DNA from 3 places in the Variovorax frigidus genome. Region 2 is predicted to be linked to each of the others. Evidence: predicted binding sites of a transcription regulator. Region 2 holds the regulator's gene; each other region holds the start of a gene.
What was found. The regulator LexA, encoded in region 2, represses DNA repair genes until DNA is damaged. The targets are predictions, from matches to a motif close to ACTGTATNNNNATACAGT.
Positions count from the first base shown of each region.

Region 1: ACSFBC_RS22465 (ATP-dependent helicase) is a predicted target of LexA. The motif match lies at 1,523-1,540, and genes of this name have one in related genera.
Region 3: recA (recombinase RecA) is a predicted target of LexA. The motif match lies at 1,678-1,695, and genes of this name have one in related genera.

Region 1 is NZ_JBPJZF010000007.1:377,514-383,386, reverse strand. It holds gene ACSFBC_RS22475 (5'-methylthioadenosine/adenosylhomocysteine nucleosidase) at 1-68, shown strand, start outside; gene corA (magnesium/cobalt transporter CorA) at 358-1,344, opposite strand; gene ACSFBC_RS22465 (ATP-dependent helicase) at 1,555-3,663, shown strand; gene hpf (ribosome hibernation-promoting factor, HPF/YfiA family) at 3,977-4,306, shown strand; gene ACSFBC_RS22455 (PTS sugar transporter subunit IIA) at 4,413-4,880, shown strand; gene hprK (HPr(Ser) kinase/phosphatase) at 5,018-5,873, shown strand, end outside.
Region 2 is NZ_JBPJZF010000001.1:196,747-202,619, reverse strand. It holds gene lpxK (tetraacyldisaccharide 4'-kinase) at 1-347, shown strand, start outside; gene ACSFBC_RS00905 (Trm112 family protein) at 328-510, shown strand; gene kdsB (3-deoxy-manno-octulosonate cytidylyltransferase) at 569-1,327, shown strand; gene adk (adenylate kinase) at 1,452-2,108, shown strand; gene ACSFBC_RS00890 (asparaginase) at 2,128-3,120, opposite strand; gene lexA (transcriptional repressor LexA) at 3,193-3,867, shown strand; gene ACSFBC_RS00880 (hypothetical protein) at 3,985-4,347, shown strand; gene ACSFBC_RS00875 (D-2-hydroxyacid dehydrogenase family protein) at 4,476-5,483, shown strand; gene ACSFBC_RS00870 (type IV pilus assembly protein FimV) at 5,538-5,873, opposite strand, start outside.
Region 3 is NZ_JBPJZF010000006.1:226,008-231,880, reverse strand. It holds gene ACSFBC_RS19145 (hypothetical protein) at 1-341, shown strand, start outside; gene ACSFBC_RS19140 (response regulator) at 345-1,019, opposite strand; gene ACSFBC_RS19135 (MarR family winged helix-turn-helix transcriptional regulator) at 1,131-1,613, opposite strand; gene recA (recombinase RecA) at 1,757-2,881, shown strand; gene recX (recombination regulator RecX) at 2,943-3,395, shown strand; gene ACSFBC_RS19120 (hypothetical protein) at 3,449-4,177, shown strand; gene yiaA (inner membrane protein YiaA) at 4,345-4,782, opposite strand; gene argC (N-acetyl-gamma-glutamyl-phosphate reductase) at 4,926-5,849, opposite strand.

The DNA of each region.
Region 1 (5,873 bases), on a different contig from region 2:
TCGCGAGCCCGTATTCGGCTGCGATCGTGGATGCGTTGCTAAGCGCGTTGCCCAAACCCCAACAGTAAAACGGCAGGGGCGGCCTTCACCAGAGACACCCTGGAACCGGCTTAGCCGGGCCAGCGGTGTCGCCCCCTCGAGGGAGGGCCCAGCCCTTCGGGGTGGTTCAAGTCTTCACCAGAGATGCCGCAGAACCGGCTTTGCCGGGCTGCTGGCATCGCCCCCTTGAGGGGGAGGGCGAAGCCCTCGGGGGTGATCCCGTCTTCACGTGTCTTCACCAGAGACACCCTGGAACCGGCTTAGCCGGGCCAGCGGTGTCGCCCCCTTGAGGGGGAGGGCGAAGCCCTCGGGGGTGGTCTACTTCAACCAGCCCCGGCGCCGGAAATACCACATCGGGACCAACGCACTCGCCACCATCAGCGCGATCGCATAGGCATAGCCGTAGGCCCAGTCGATCTCGGGCATGACGCGGAAGTTCATGCCGTAGACGCTCGCGATCAGCGTGGGCGGCAGCAGCGCGACGCTAGCCACCGAGAAGATCTTGATGGTCTTGTTCTGGTTGATGTTGATGAAGCCGACGGTCGCATCCATCAGGAAGTTGATCTTGTCGAACAGGAAGGCCGTGTGGTTGTCCAGCGATTCGATGTCGCGCAGGATCTGCCGCGCTTCCTCGAACTGCTCGGCGTTGAGCATCTTGCTGCGCATCATGAAGCTGACCGCGCGGCGCGTGTCCATCACGTTGCGGCGGATGCGCCCGTTCAAGTCTTCCTGGCGCGCGATGGCGCCCAGCACCTCGCCGGCCAGCTCGTCGCTCACGTTGCCCTCGAGCACCTTCTTGCCCGCGACCTCGAGCTCGTCGTAGATGTTCTCCAGCGTGTCGGCCGAGTACTCGGCGTCGGCGTCGAACAGCTTCAGCAGCACTTCCTTGGCGTCTTCGATCAGGCCCGGCGCGCGGCGTGCGCGCATGCGCAGCAGGCGGAACACCGGGATGTCCTCGTCATGGATCGAGAACAGCACGCCGCGGCTGCGCAGCTCGGCGTTGTGCTGGTTCAGGATGAAGGCCACGCGCACCGAGCGCGCGTTCTCTTCCTCGTCGATCAGGAAGTCGCTTCGAATGTGCAGTTCGCCGTTGTCTTCCTCGTAGAAGCGCGCCGATTCCTCGATGTCCTCGTCCATCGCGTCTTCGGGGATGGACAGGCCGTAGTACTGCTTGATCCAGCGCTTTTCCTCGACCGTCGGCGATTCGAGGTCGACCCAGATGGGCTGGAACTGTGACAGCTCTTCGAGGGCCTCGATCTCTTCCTGAACGAGGCGCCCATTGGCAAGCGTGAAGATGTTGAGCATGGCTCACTCCCGTGAAAAGGTCTTGCGGTTGGCGGCGGGAAGGGCGCTTTCAAGACCCTCGCCAACGACGCTCAGGAGGGAGTTGAAAGCTGCCGAGACGGATAGCTTTCCATGCGGGTCTCCGGGGTTGCAGTGAGGCGCGATTATGGCACTGCAGCATGACGTGCCGCGGCCGAGGGCTGGATGAACATCCAGTACAGTCGGGTCCCGATGCCCACCGCCGCACGTACCGCCTCCCCTGTCCCCGCCCCCCAGGCCGAGCGCCTGGCGGCCGCGCTCGCCACGCTCAACGAGGCGCAGCGCGCAGCGGTCGAGCATGGCGTGGGCGCCGCGATCGCCGATGCGCGGCCGCTGCTGGTGATCGCCGGTGCGGGTTCGGGCAAGACCAGCACGCTCGCGCACCGCGTGGCGCACCTGGTCGCGCAGGGCGTCGATCCGCAGCGCATCCTGCTGCTGACCTTTTCGCGCCGGGCCGCGCAGGAGATGTCGCGCCGCGCCGGCCAGGTGGCGGCGCAGGTGCTGGGGCTGCGCTCCGAGGCGGCGCCCGCGCTGCCCTGGGCCGGCACCTTCCACGGCATCGGCGCGCGCCTGCTGCGCGAGTACGCCGCCCACATCGGGCTGGCCGAAAACTTCAGCATCCACGACCGCGGCGACGCCGAGGACCTGATGGGCCTGGTGCGCCACGACCTCGGCTTCTCGACCACCGCGCGCCGCTTTCCGCAGAAGGGCACCTGCCTGTCGATCTACTCGCGCACCGTCAACACCTGCGGCGCGCTGGCGGAAGTGCTCGCGCATGCGTTCCCGTGGTGCGCCGAATGGGAAAGCGAGCTCAAGCGCCTGTTCGCCGGCTATGTCGAGGCCAAGCAGCAGCAGCACGCGCTCGACTACGACGACCTGCTGCTCTACTGGGCCGGCATGGTGGCCGAGCCCGCGCTGGCGGCGCTGATCGGCGAACGCTTCGACCACGTGCTGGTCGACGAATACCAGGACACCAACCGGCTGCAGGCCTCGATCCTGTGCGGGCTCAAGCCCGACGGGCGCGGCGTCACGGTGGTGGGCGACGACGCGCAGTCGATCTATTCCTTCCGCGGCGCCACGGTGCGCAACATCCTCGACTTCCCGGACCAGTTCTCGCAGGCCGCGCGCATCGTCACGCTGGAGCGCAACTACCGCTCGACGCAGCCCATCCTCGACGTCTCGAACGCGGTGATCGCCGCGGCCGCCGAGCGCCACGCCAAGACGCTCTGGACCGACAAGCCCTCGGCCGGTCGCCCGCAGCTGGTGCTGGTGCCCGACGAGGCGCAGCAGGCCCAGTGGGTGGCCAACCGCGTGCTCGCGCACCGCGAGGGCGGGCTGGCGCTCAAGTCGCAGGCCGTGCTGTTCCGCACCTCGTACCACAGCGCCGCGCTCGAGCTCGAACTCGCGCGGCGCAACATTCCCTTCGTCAAGTACGGCGGGCTCAAGTTCCTCGAGGCCGCGCACGTCAAGGACCTGCTCTCGGTGCTGCGTTTCGCGCAGAACCCGCGCAGCCGGATCGCGGGCTTCCGCGTCACGCAACTGATCCCCGGCATCGGCCCGGTCACGGCCGCGCGGCTGCTCGACGCGATGGATGGGGCGGCCGATCCGGCCGCGGCGGTGCAGGCCTTCGTGCCGCCCGCATCGGCGCTGGTCGAATGGGCGCGCTTCGCAGAAATCTATGCCGCGCTGCGCGCCCCCTCGCTCGCCTGGCCGGCCGACATGGAACTCGCGCTGCGCTGGTACCTGCCGCACCTCGAGCGCCTGCACGACGATGCGGGCGTGCGCCGTGGCGATGTCGAGCAGCTGGCCCGGCTGGCGGCCGGCTACGGCTCGCGCGAGCGCTTCCTGACCGAACTCACGCTGGACCCGCCCGAGGCCACCAGCGACCGTGCGGGCCCGCCGCTGCTCGACGAGGACTACCTGATCCTCTCGACCATCCATTCGGCCAAGGGGCAGGAATGGACCTCGGTGCACGTGCTCAACGTGGTCGACGGCTGCCTGCCGGCCGACGTGGCCCAGGGCGCGCAGGAGCTCGAGGAAGAGCGGCGCCTGCTCTACGTCGCGATGACGCGCGCCAAGGACCATCTGCACCTGCTGGTGCCGCAGCGCTTCTACGTCACGCAGCAGTCGGCCCGCGGCGACCGCCATCTCTATGCCGGGCGCAGCCGCTTCGTCACCGAGGCCGATGCGGCCCGCTTCGAGCAGGTCACCTGGCCGCCACCGCCGCCGCGCGCACCGCACACGCCACCCCCGGCCGCGACCATCGATCTGCTGGCGCGCATGCGGGCCAGCTGGCGCTGAAAGGCGTCGGCCACCCTGCCTGCAGAAGGGTCGTCCGGCCCCGAATCGGAGCGTTACCTTTGGTTCTCATCGGGTCGCAAGATGTTGCCTGTACTGCATCGGATGCTATTAATTTGGAAGCGCCCGCTGCACCGCTCGGCGGGCCGGGTCGGCGAGGGATTGCAATCGTTCCGCGGCTTGGGCATAGTGAATCGACCCCTTCAATTCTTTGCACATTTCTCTTCCCCTTCCCCTGTTTCCTTCCCCCCCGGTCGAAGCGCCAATCCCGGTGCCGCGGCCATTTTTCCCAACCGTCAATTCCAGGAGGTCATTCATGAATCTGACGATCAGCGGTCATCACCTCGACGTCACCCCTGCACTGCGCAGCTACGTCACCACCAAGCTGGACCGGATCACCCGGCACTTCGATCAGGTGGTCGATGTCAAGGTGCTCCTCACGGTGGAAAAGCAGAAGGAGAAGGAGCGCCGTCAGAAGGCGGAGTGCAACATCCACGTCAAGGGCAACGACATGTTTGCGGAGTCGAGCCACGCTGATCTCTATGCCGCCGTCGACGAGCTGGTCGACAAGCTCGACCGCCAGGTCGTGCGTCACAAGGACAAGCTCCAGGACCATCACCACGCAGCACCCAAGCGTCTGATGTAAGGTCCGATATAGACCTGTTCGGGCAAATACTCTTGCGGGCCACCTTCGGGTGGCTCTTTGCTTTTTACGGCAAGGGTGCATAATCGCCCCCGCCTCGACCCCACCCATGAATCGCCTCGCGTCCATCCTGCCGCCCGCTCAAGTCCTCGTGAGCGTTGACGCCACCAGCAAGAAACGTGCTTTCGAGGAAGCCGGCTTGCTGTTCGAAAACCTCCATGGCCTGGGTCGTGCCCTGATCACCGACAGCCTGTTCGCCCGCGAACGGCTCGGCTCGACCGGGCTCGGACACGGCGTGGCCATTCCGCACGGGCGCATCAAGGGCCTCAAGTCGCCCATGGCGGCCGTGTTCCAGCTGGCCGACCCCATCGGCTTCGATGCACCCGACGAGCAGCCTGTGGTGCTGCTGATCTTCCTGCTGGTGCCCGAAGCGGCCACCCAGAAGCACCTGGAGATCCTCTCGGAGATCGCCGAGCTGCTGAGCGACGCCGGCCTGCGCGAGCAGATCAAGTCCAGCACCGATGCGGCGGTGCTGCACGGGTTGATCGCGGGCTGGCAGTCGGCCCAGATCGCCTGAACTGTTGCGCGCTCCCAGGTTCCGCGACACTTCGTGTCGCTCCTCCCTCCCCCTGCCGGGGGCAACACCAGCAGACCGGCAAAGCCGGCTCTGCGGTGTTTCTGGCATAACGTGACTTTTCGTTTCACGAGTCGTCCATGAAACCCACCGTCATCAGCGCCGATGCGATGTTCGAGGAATTCCGCGGGCCGCTGCGCTGGGAGTGGCTGGCCGGGCTGGGTGCCTCGGAGCGCCAGTTCGACGCGGAAGTCATCAGCCGGGCGCAATCCGCGGCCGATCTGGTCGGCTACCTCAACTACATCCACCCGTACCGGGTCCAGATACTGGGCGCGCGCGAGATCGCGTACCTGACCCGCGGCACGCCCGAGGACTGCGAACGTCGCATCGCGCGCATCGTCACGCTGGAACCGCCGGTGCTGGTGCTGGCCGACGGCCAGGCCGCGCCGGACGAGCTGTTGGCGATCTGCGAGCGCGCACAGCTGCCGCTGTTCGCCACGCGCGACGGCTCGGCCTACGTGATCGACCTGCTGCGCGCCTACCTGTCCAAGCACTTCGCCGAACGCACCTCGATGCATGGCGTGTTCATGGACATCCTGGGGCTGGGCGTGATGATCACGGGCGAATCGGGCCTGGGCAAGAGCGAGCTCGGCCTGGAGCTGATCTCGCGCGGCAACGGCCTGGTGGCCGACGACGCGGTGGACCTGTTCCGCATCAACCAGAACACCATCGAGGGCCGCTGCCCCGAGCTGCTGCAGAACCTGCTGGAGGTGCGCGGCATCGGCCTGCTCGACATCCGCGCGATCTTCGGCGAGACCGCGGTGCGCCGGAAGATGCGGCTCAAGCTGATCGTGCACCTGGTGCGCCGCGACAGCTTCGAGCGCGACTACGAACGCATGCCTGCCGCGCCGCTGACCCAGGACGTGCTGGGCATCGCGGTGCGCAAGGTGATCATCCAGGTGGTGGCCGGGCGCAACATCGCGGTGCTGGTCGAGG
Region 2 (5,873 bases):
TGGCGCTGCGCAGCGACGGCACCGCCGTCCCGCTGTCGGCGTTGCAAGGCAGCGCCCTGATCGCCGTCGCGGCGATCGCCAAGCCCGACGCCTTCTTCGCGATGCTGCGCGCGCGCGGCCTGGCACCCGCATCCTGCATCGCCCTGCCCGACCACCATGACTTCGAGGACTGGGCACCCGTGCCGCCGGACCAGGCCACGGTGCTGTGCACCGAGAAGGACGCCCTGAAGCTCTGGCGCCGTCAGCCCGATGCACTGGCCGTGCCGCTGCGCTTCACACCCGAGCCGGCCTTCTTCTCGGCACTGGATGCGCAGCTATCATCGCTCGATGGACACCAAGCTTCTTGAACTGCTCGTTTGCCCCGTGACCAAGGGGCCGCTGCAATGGGATGCCGACAAGCGCGAACTGGTCTCGCGCAGCGCGCGCCTGGCCTATCCGGTGCGCGACGGCATTCCCGTGCTGCTCGAAAACGAAGCCCGCACGCTTTCCGACGAAGAACTCGGCCTCTGAAGGTCGCCGCGGTACTGCGGCGCGCTCCTCCGGTCTTCGCACTTTTCCTGTCGTCACCATGCACGTCCCCTTCACCGTCCTGATCCCGGCGCGGCTCGCCTCCACACGCCTGCCCGACAAGCCCCTGGCCGACATCGGCGGCCTGCCGATGGTGGTGCGCGTCGCGCAACGGGCGCGCGCCTCGGGCGCATCGCGTGTGGTGGTGGCGGCGGACGACCGCCGCATCGTCGAGGCCTGCACCGCGCACGGCGTCGAAGCGCTGCTCACGCGCACCGACCATCCGAGCGGGAGCGACCGGCTGGCCGAAGCCTGCACCCAGCTCGCGCTGGCCGACGACGCGATCGTGGTCAACGTGCAGGGCGACGAACCGCTGATCGACCCCGCCCTGATCGATGCCGTCGCCCAGGTGCTGGCGGCGCAGGACGAGGCCGTGATGAGCACCGCGGCCCACCCGATCGGCAGCGCCGAGGAGTTCGCCAATCCCAACGTGGTGAAGGTGGTGCTCGATGCACGCGGTCACGCGCTCTATTTCAGCCGCGCGCCCATTCCCTGCTGGCGCGATGGCGCCGCGCAGGCCGTGCCGAGCGATCCCGCGCCGCTGCGCCACATCGGCATCTACGGCTACCGTGCCGGCTTCATCCGGCGCTTCCCGACACTGACGCCAGCGCCGGTCGAAAGCACCGAGGCGCTGGAGCAGCTGCGCGCGCTGTGGCATGGCTTTCGCATCGCCGTGCACGTCAGCGCGGACAACCCGGGCCCGGGGATCGACACGCCGGAGGATCTGGCGCGGGTTCGCGCCCTGTTCACCGCACGCTGAGTCCCTCTGCCGCACCGCATTTCGTCACGAAAAACGCGTGCTATCCTCGACGCAACTCCGTCTTGCACAGGGCCGCATTGGCATGCACGGCGTGACAGAAATCTAAGAACCGTCCGAGGACACCATGAGACTGATTTTGTTGGGCGCCCCCGGCGCAGGTAAAGGCACGCAAGCCGCTTTCATCTGCCGCAAATACAACATTCCGCAAATCTCCACCGGCGACATGCTGCGCGCCGCCGTGAAGGCCGGCACGCCGCTGGGCCTGCAGGCCAAGGCCGTGATGGATTCGGGCGCGCTGGTCAGCGACGACCTGATCATCAACCTGGTGAAGGAGCGCATCGCGCTGCCCGATTGCGCCAGCGGTTTCCTGTTCGACGGCTTCCCGCGCACCCTGCCGCAGGCCGACGCGATGCGTGCCGCCGACGTCAAGCTCGACTACGTGCTCGAGATCGACGTGCCTTTCAGCGACATCATCGAGCGCATGAGCGGCCGCCGTTCCCACCCCGCCTCGGGCCGGACCTACCACGTCAAGTTCAACCCGCCCCAGGTGGAAGGCAAGGACGACGCGACCGGCGAAGAGCTGATCCAGCGCGAAGACGACAAGGAAGAGACCGTGCGCAAGCGGCTCGACGTCTACAGCCAGCAGACCCGGCCGCTGGTCGACTACTACGCCGCCTGGGCCAAAGCCGAACCGGCGCTCGCCCCCAAGTACCGCGCCATCAGCGGCGTCGGCACGGTCGACGAAATCACCCAGCGCGCGCTGGCTGCGCTCGGCAACTGATCGATCGCCGAGGTCGGCGTCAGGCCCCTGGCGCCGCCAGCAGCAGTTCCAGCATCAACGCGATGCGCGCCTTCACCGGCGTGAGCGCACCCGCATCGCGCAGCGCCGCGTGCGGCGTGGCGAGAATCCGGCCCTCGCTGCAACGCGTGGCGCGCACCACCGCCACGCCCTCGTCCTGCGCCTTCACGGCTGCCGTCTCCAGGGCGTGATGCAGCGAGCCATTGCCCGTGGCTGCCAGCACCAGGCCCTGCACCGCATCCGCGGCGCCTGAACGGCGTTCCTGCAGCAAGGCTTCGACGAGGCGGCCGCCAGCGCCGGCGTGACTCGTGAGGATCTCGACGCGCGGCCAGCCCGCGACATCCGTGTTCACCACCCGCGCCAGCCGCGCGGCCGCATCGGCTCGGCCCTCCGCCGTAGCGCGAAGCCATCGCACAGCGCCCTCCTCCACATAGCCCAGCGGGCCGGCATCGCCCGAAGCGAAGGCATCGAGCCGGTAGGTGTGCACCTTCCGCACGTCGACAGCGCCGTGCACCGTGCCGGCACAGGCGGCCATCACCCCGTGTGCGCCCGGCGTCGCGGCCACCGCGATCGCGTCGCGCAGGTTCTGAGGACCGTCGGGCGCCAGTGCGGTGGCCGGGCGCATGGCGCAGGTCAGCACCACCGGCTTGGTGGGCGCCAGCACCGACTGCAGGAAGAAGGCCGTTTCCTCGAGCGTGTCGGTGCCGTGCGTGATCACGACGCCGGCCACATCGTCGCGTGCGAGCCAGTGGCTGCAGCGCGCCGCCAACGCCTGCCAGACCGCGAAATCCATGTCCTTGCTGTCGAGTTGCGCGACCTGTTCGCTCCGCAGCGTCAGCCCGGCGGGCAACGCCAATGGCTGCACCAGAGCCTCGACCCCGATCTGGCCCGCCACATAGCCCAGGTTGTCGCCTGCGGACGCGGCCTGGCCGGCGATCGTGCCGCCGGTTCCCAGCACCACCACGCAAGGGATCGATTCACTTTTTGTCACCATGGCTTGCAAAGTCCGGAAAACTGTTTAAAAATACAGGCACTGGATATACAGACAGTACCAAGGAGATTCACCATGCCGTTCGCCGTCAAGCTTACCGCCCGTCAGCAGCAGATTCTGGACCTGATCCGCAGCACCATCGCCCGGACCGGGGCGCCGCCGACGCGTGCCGAAATCGCGGCCGAACTCGGCTTCAAGTCGGCCAACGCGGCCGAGGAACATCTGCAGGCGCTGGCGCGCAAGGGCGCGATCGAATTGCTCAGCGGCACCTCGCGCGGCATTCGGCTCAAGGGCGATGCGCTCCGTTCGCTCAACCAATCGCGCGACAACCAGTTCTCCCTGTCCCTGCCGGGCATGGCCCAACTGGCCCTGCCGCTCGTCGGCCGCGTCGCGGCCGGCTCGCCGATCCTGGCGCAGGAACATGTCGACCAGACCTACTACGTCGAGAACACGCTGTTCCAGCACCAGCCCGATTACCTGCTCAAGGTGCGCGGCATGTCGATGCGCGACGCCGGCATCATGGACGGCGACCTGTTGGCCGTGCAGTCCACCAAGGAGGCGCGCAACGGCCAGATCGTGGTGGCCCGCCTCGGCGACGAGGTCACGGTGAAGCGGCTCAAGCGCAACAAGCTGGTGATCGAGCTGCATGCGGAAAACCCCGACTACCCCACCATCGTGGTCCAGCCCGGCGAGCCCTTCGAGATCGAAGGCCTGGCCGTGGGGCTCATCCGCAACACGATGCTGATGTAGACCTTTTCAAATCAACGGCTGCGCCAGGTGGCGGGCGTATGGCATGAGGCCATCACCCTGTCGCAGCCGGATCGAAGCAATCCTGCCTGTGTTCAACCTCTGACTTCTGGAGTTCGCATGGGAATCGTTTTGCTCACTTTCGTGGATCTGCTCTCGCCGCTGCAATCGCTGGCCAGCCGCTGGATGCCCACGCAACGTGCACGCCGCAGCGGCGGCATCGACCTTCACTCGGACCTGCGCTACGTGGCGGTGCGCCCGTCCTGCACCGCCAAGAACATCGATGCGCCCCACGCTGCCGTGGGCACGGCGCGCGTCACCCGCCCCCTGCGCGTGGTGCGCACGGTCGATGCACAGCAGCCGGGGCGCCGCGCCGGTCGCGTGGTGATCTCGGGCCGCCTGGCCGACGTCTGCGCCGAACTCGACCGCCTCGCCGCGCTCGAGGCTGCAGAGACCATGCACAAGCCGCACGCGCTGCACTGAGTCCGTCGGTACCAGGGCCCGGCGAGGGCTCTCGACGCGCGCCGTCGCACCTCCGTGCATCCCGTTACGGGCCACGGTTGCCGTGGCATGCGCATGCTTTCGGGTGACGCGAGGCACAATGGCACGCCATGAACATTGTGATCCTCGACGACTACCAGGATGCGGTGCGCAAACTGCAATGCGCGGCCAAACTCGATGCCTACGCGGCGAAGGTCTATACCAACACGGTCCGAGGCGTCGGCCAGCTGTCGGTGCGGCTCAAGGACGCCGACGTGATCGTGCTGATCCGCGAGCGCACCCAGATCTCCAGACAACTGGTCGAGAAGCTGCCCAAGCTCAAGCTGATCTCGCAGACCGGCCGCATCGGCAACCACATCGACATCGGCGCGTGCACCGAGCAGGGTGTGGCCGTGGCCGAGGGCAGCGGCTCGCCGCTGGCGCCGGCCGAACTGACCTGGGCCCTGATCATGGCTGCGATGCGCCGGCTGCCCCAGTACATCAGCAACCTCAAGCACGGGGCCTGGCAGCAGGCGGGGCTCAAGTCGGCCTCCATGCCGCCCAACTTTGGCCTGGGCTCCGTGCTCAAGGGCAAAACGCTCTGCATCTGGGGCTACGGGCGCATCGGGCGCATGGTCGCACGCTATGGCCAGGCCTTCGGCATGCAGGTGCTGATCTGGGGCCGCGAACAGAGCCGGGGTCAGGCGCGCTCTGACGGCTTTCAGGTCGCAGCCAGCCGGGAGGACTTCTTCGCGGCCGCCGATGTGCTGACCATCCACTTGCGCCTGAACGACGAAACCCGCGGCATTTTGACGCTGGAGGACCTGTCGCGCATGAAGCCGACCGCCTTGTTCGTCAACACCTCGCGCGCCGAACTGGTCGAGCCCGATGCCCTGCTCGCGGCGCTGAACCGCGGTCGGCCCGGCATGGCGGCCATCGACGTGTTCGAGAGCGAACCACCGTTGCAGGGCCATGCGCTGCTGCGGCTGGAGAACTGCATCTGCACGCCGCACATCGGCTATGTCGAGCAGGACAGCTACGAGCAGTACTTCGGGCAGGCCTTCGACAACGTGGTGAGCTTCATTCGCGGCAACCCGACGAACATCGTGAACCCGGGCGCGTTGCAGGTCCGACGCTGACATTCGGCGGAGGGTGCGCCGCCCTGGCGCGCCCTCCGTGCGTCGTTCAGGCCTTCAGGTCCGCCGCTTGGGCTTGGGCGCGATCTCGGCCTCGGTGGCCGGATCGAAAAGCTGCAGGTCCAGCGGCGCTGGCGTCGCGGGAGTTTCGATGTCGAACGACAGCCAGTCGGACGGCGCCGGCGTCGGCCGCTGCGAGGCGTCCATGGGCGCCAATGCCGCCGGTGTCGTCGTGGCGAGCAGCGTGGTGTCGAAGTCGATGATCCCGTTGACCGCCTCGCGCTGCGCGCGCTCGATGGCAGCGGGCTCCGTGTCGTGCGCCATGCCCTCGTCGAGCGTGCCGTAGATCGACGGCAGCGCTGCACCCGGCACCGTGACCGCATCGTCCCTCAG
Region 3 (5,873 bases), on a different contig from region 2:
AGAAAAAGAACATCGGCCTGTCGATCACGGTCAACGAGACGGGCTACTTCAGCGGCCGGACGGCGGGCTCTGAGATCGGTGTGTGTGCGGTGACGGGCGCCGTCGGGCTGTCCCAGCCGAACAGCGCCAAGAACTTCTACGCGCTGTCCTTGAACGCGACGAATGCCGCGGCCGCCGGTGAAAAAGCCTGCCAGCTCGATACCGCCGCCTATGGCGGTCCCGCCGCCATCATCTTCGCGCCGGCCGGAAGCTTCGCGGGCAACGGCTACTTCCGCAACCTGGGCTTCGTGGTCCGTACCGCCAACAAGGCCACCCTGTCGGCGAGCCTGCGCAAGCAGTGAACCCTAAGCCGGGATCTTCTCGAGGCAGTACCCCAAACCGCGCACCGTCGCGATGCGGATCGGACCCTTCTCGATCTTCTTGCGCAGCCGGTGGATGTAGACCTCGATGGCGTTGATGCTCACTTCTTCGCCCCACTCGCAGAGCCGCTCGACCAACTGGTCCTTGCTGACCAGCCGGCCGGCGCGCTGCAGCAGCACTTCGAGCAGACCGAGTTCGCGGGCCGAGAGCTCGATCATCTTGCCGTCGATGGTGGCCACGCGGCCGGCCTGGTCGTAGAGCAGCGGGCCGTGCTTGATCGCGTTGCTGGTGCCGCCCATGCCGCGCCGCGTGAGGGCGCGCACGCGGGCCTCGAGTTCCTGCAGCGAGAAGGGCTTGGCCATGTAGTCGTCGGCGCCGTGGTCCAGGCCCTTGACGCGTTCTTCCACGCTGTCGGCCGCGGTGAGCACCAGCACCGGCAGTTGCGAGCCGCGCGCCCGCAGCCGCTTGAGGATTTCCAGGCCGTGCAGGTTGGGCAGGCCCAGGTCGAGGATCAGCAGGTCGAACTCGCTGTTGGTCATCAGCGCGGCGTCGGCCTGCGAGCCGGTGGCCACGCGGTCCACGGCGGCACCCGAGGTGCGCAGGCTGCGCAGCAGGGCGTCGGCCAGCACCTGGTCGTCTTCCGCAATCAGAATCCGCATGAGCCACCTCCGGCTTGTGGGGCGCGTCGTTGCGCTTTTTTTACTCGTCTCCGCGGCGGATTCTAGGCGTCGTGTCCCCGCCAGGCTTGCGTGGGCTCAACTTCCGACCCCTCAGCCCGCGTAGGCCTCGAGGCCGATGGTGACCACGGTCGCGATCTCGTCGCCGACGCTCGCGCGGAATTCGCTTTCCGCCTGCGCCACGGCCCGGCGGAAGGCTTCGAGCCAGGCCAGCCCGTCGGCCGTGAAGCGCACGCGTCGCGCGCGTGCATCCAGCGGATCGGCTTCGCGCGTGACAAGGCCCCAGGCCTCGCACTGGTCGACCAGCGTGCCCATCGCCTGCTTGGTCATGCCGGCACGCTCGGCCAGCTCGGTCAGGCGCGAACCGCCGCGCGCCAGGTGCCGCGTGATGTGGATGTGCGCCGCGCTGACTTGCGCACGCGCCGCCAGGTTCGACAAGGCCAGCGGCACGTCGGCGTCGTGCGCCATCAGCGCCAGCACGCGCTCGTCGAAGCGGCGCATCGCATGACCCAGCAGACGGCCCAGGTGGGTCTGGCGCCAGGCGTCGGGATCGGCGGGAAAGGGGCTGTCGGTCATGGCTTTAATGGTAAGCCAAACTGACCAAAAAACTGATTGCCACGAAAGTACGGGCCGCTACACTACTGTTCAAGCATCCAGCCTGTCATTAAACGCAGCGGGATGAAAACCCAACAACCCGTTGATATTCAAGGAGATTTCTCATGGACGCACTCGTCAAGGGCAGCAGCATCTCGGTGGCCGGCAGCGAAAAGGCCAAGGCCCTGCAGGCCGCGCTCGCGCAAATTGAAAAGCAGTTCGGCAAGGGCACGATCATGCGGCTGGGCGAGGGCGAAGCGCTGGAAGACGTGCAGGTGGTCTCCACCGGTTCGCTGGGCCTGGACATCGCGCTGGGCGTCGGCGGCCTGCCGCGCGGTCGCGTGATCGAAATCTACGGCCCCGAATCCTCGGGCAAGACCACGCTCACGCTGCAGGTCATCGCCCAGATGCAGAAGCAGGCCGGCACCTGCGCTTTCGTCGACGCCGAGCATGCGCTCGACGTGCAGTACGCGCAGAAGCTGGGCGTGAACCTGTCCGACCTGCTGATCAGCCAGCCCGACACCGGCGAGCAGGCGCTCGAGATCGTCGACTCGCTGGTGCGCTCGGGCGCCGTCGACCTGATCGTGGTCGACTCGGTTGCCGCGCTCACGCCGCGCGCCGAAATCGAAGGCGACATGGGCGATTCGCTGCCCGGCCTGCAGGCCCGGCTGATGAGCCAGGCGCTGCGCAAGCTGACCGCCAGCATCAAGAAGACCAACTGCATGGTCATCTTCATCAACCAGATCCGCATGAAGATCGGCGTCATGTTCGGCTCGCCCGAAACCACCACCGGCGGCAATGCGCTGAAGTTCTACGCCTCGGTGCGGCTGGACATCCGCCGCATCGGCACCATCAAGAAGGGCGAAGAGGCGATCGGCAACGAGACCAAGGTCAAGGTGGTCAAGAACAAGGTCAGCCCGCCCTTCAAGACGGCCGAGTTCGACATCCTGTTCGGCGAAGGCATCAGCCGCGAAGGCGAGATCATCGACATGGGCGTGACCGCCAAGATCGTCGACAAGTCGGGCGCCTGGTACGCCTACAACGGCGAGAAGATCGGCCAGGGCCGAGACAACGCACGCGAATTCCTGCGCGAGAACCCGACGCTGTCGCGTGAGATCGAGAACAAGGTGCGCGAATCGCTGGGCATCCCGCTGCTCGCGGCCGACGCGGGTTCGGACGCCGCCGAGGCCGAAGCCAAGGCGAAGGCCAAGGCCGACGCCAAGGCAGCCAAGCAGCAGCCGCAGGCCTGATCGGGACGGGCGTGCCTGCCGCCTGGCGGCGGGCATTCCTTTCCGGTCGCTGCATGCCTACATGGGTTTCGCCGCTCCCTCCCTCAAGGGCCGCGCGCTGCGCCTGCTGAGCCAGCGCGAGCATTCGCGGCCCGAACTCGAACGCAAGCTGGCGAAGTACGAAGAGGTGCCCGGCACGCTGGCGCAGGCGCTCGACGAACTGGCCGCCAAGGACTTCATCAGCGAGTCGCGCGTGGTGCAGTCGGTGATCAACCAGCGCGCTTCGCGCATGGGCGCCGCGCGCGTGCGGCAGGAGCTCCAGCAGAAGGGCATCGCGCCCGAGGCCATCACCGAAGCCGTGGCGCAGCTGAAGGACAGTGAACAGGCGCGCGCGCGCGAGGTCTGGCGGCGTCGCTTCGATGCGCTGCCGCAGGACGCGAAGGAGCGAGCCAAACAGGCGCGCTTCCTGATGGCCCGCGGCTTCTCGGGAGCGGTGGTGGGCAAGGTGATTCGAAGCGACAGCGACGACGAGTGACCCTCAGGCCGGCGCCGACCGATCTCGCCGTGCACGGCTGGCATGATCCGCCCATGTCGTCGAACACTCCCTCCTCTTCCTCCCCATCCCTCGGCCGCACCGGCCTGCGCGCCGGCACCGCCTTCGCCGGCGCCGTCTTCAAGAGCGCGCTGCTGGCCATCCTGCTCGGGGGCGGCGTGTTCTTCTTCTACATCAGCCAGCTGAGCGGCCCGGGCATGCCCGCGGCGCGTGCCGGCGGTGCGGGCGCGGTGATCGCGCTGCTGTTCTCGCCCTCGGTGCTGGTCGCGCTGCTGCTGCTGGCCTTCATTCCGCTGTACCTGATGGTGGGCATCGCGCAGGGCCGGGGCCGCGCGCTGCGCCAGGTGGTGCTGGCGCACGGCGACACGATCGCGCAGCGCCTGGGCGCCGCCATCGCGGGCCGCGTCGAGGCGATGCCGCGCACCCACGGGGCCCTGCAGCGCACCTCCGAATGGCTGTCGGTCGATGCGCTGAGCCGCCAGCTCGCGCCGGTGCTGGGCGAAGGTCGCGCGGTGCGGGCCGTGATCGGCTTCGTGCTGAACCGGCTGCCGCTGTCGACGCTGCTGGCCGACTGGCAGGCACAGCGCGCCGCACAACCCGGCGGGACCGAGGCCGGCGCGGAAGACCCGGCCCTGCGCGCGCTGCTGCAGCAGCGCATCGGCGAGACACTGCAGGAGATGGCGACGCCATCGCGCACGCCGCTCTACATCGCGCTGGCCGCGCACGCGCTGCTGCTGGGCTTCGGCCTCTGGCTCATCGCCTGAGGCCGAGGCCCGGCGTCAGCCGCGCACCACCAGCGGCGCGAACTTGCGGCGCCCGCCGACCCCGCTTTGCGGTGCTCACCACCGCACGGTGCGGCTGCGCCAGAACCCGGTTTTGGCAGACTCGGCGCGCTCGCGACGGTTCCTTCACATGTTCCGAGTCGCCTCGGTCAGCCCACCTCGGGCACGTCGTCGGCCAGGGGCTGCTGGCTCTTGTACGAAGCGATGTCGCGCACGTTCTTCTGCACGGCCACCGAACCGAACAGCGCGAGCAGGAAGGACATGCCGTAGAAGCCCTTTTCGCTGTTGGCGAGCGTGGCGTTGAACAGGCCGACGGCCAGCAGCGCCACCGACAGCAGCAGCGAGATCCAGCACAGGCTGTAGTAGATGGCGGTGACCGAGGTGCCCTCGAGCCGGTCACGCACGCTCTTTTGCAGCGACACGGCGGCGAACAGGCCGTACATCAGGATGGTGAAGTAGTAGCCCTTTTCGTTGAGCTGCATGGAGGCGTTCCACAGCCCGATCAGATAGACCAGGGAACCGATGACCAGTGCGGCCCAGGAAGCGGCGACGAACGCGCCGGTGGGTTTCTGCAAAGTGACGGCCATGAGAGCCTCCTCGTTGTGATTGGAGCGCGATTATGGTGCGATGCGCGCCCGGTCATGAAGGCCCGGCTCGGGCGCGCGGGGCCGCCCGACCCGGTGCCCGAAGCGACGGTGTCCGGGAGGCCGGAGCGAAAGGAGGCCCGGGCTCAGAGCCCCAGCATCAGCTTCAGGTTCTGCACCGCGGCGCCGCTGGCGCCCTTGCCCAGGTTGTCCAGGCGCGCGATCACCACGGCGTGGCGGTGGTCCTCGTTCGGGAACACGCGGAGCTCGAGTTCGTTGGTGTCGTTGAGCGCGGTCGGCTCGAGCTTGCCGTCGTCCGTGGGCGGCAGCACCTTGACGAAACCGTCGGGCGTGTTGCTCTTCGCATAGTGCGCTGCGAGCGCGTCGTGCAGGTCGGCGGCCTTGGGGGCGCCCGGCAGGTCGTCGAGGTGCAGCGGCAGCTGGACCAGCATGCCCTGCTTGAAGTTGCCGACCGACGGGATGAACACCGGCCGACGGGTCAGGCCGGTGAACTTCATGATCTCGGGGATGTGCTTGTGCTTCAGGCCCAGCGCGTAGGTCTCGAAGGGCGCGGCGTTGCCCGCCTCGTAGGCCTCGATCATGCTGCGGCCGCCGCCGGAGTAGCCGCTGACCGAAGGCAGCGCGATCGCGAAATCCTTGGGCAGCAGGCCGGCGTCGATCAGCGGACGCACGATGGCGATGGCACCCGTGGCGTAGCAGCCGGGGTTGCCCACGCGCTCGGCCTGGGCCACCGCCTGCCAGTGGCCTTCGGTCAGCTCGGGGAAGCCGAAGACCCAATCCGGGTTCGTGCGGTGCGCGGTCGAGGCGTCGACGATCTTGGGCTTCCTGCCCGGCAGCTGATCGATCAGCGCGACCGACTCGATGGCCGCATCGTCGTGCAGGCACAGGATCACCAGGTCGACTTCGGCCATCAGATCGCGCTTGGCGTTGATGTCCTTGCGCAGCGCGGGCGCGATGCTCACGATGTCGATCTGGGGCATCTTCGCGAGACGCTCGCGAATCTGGAGGCCGGTGGTGCCGGCTTCGCCGTCGATGAAGACCTTGACCATGGTGTTTGTACGGAGAAAGAGGGT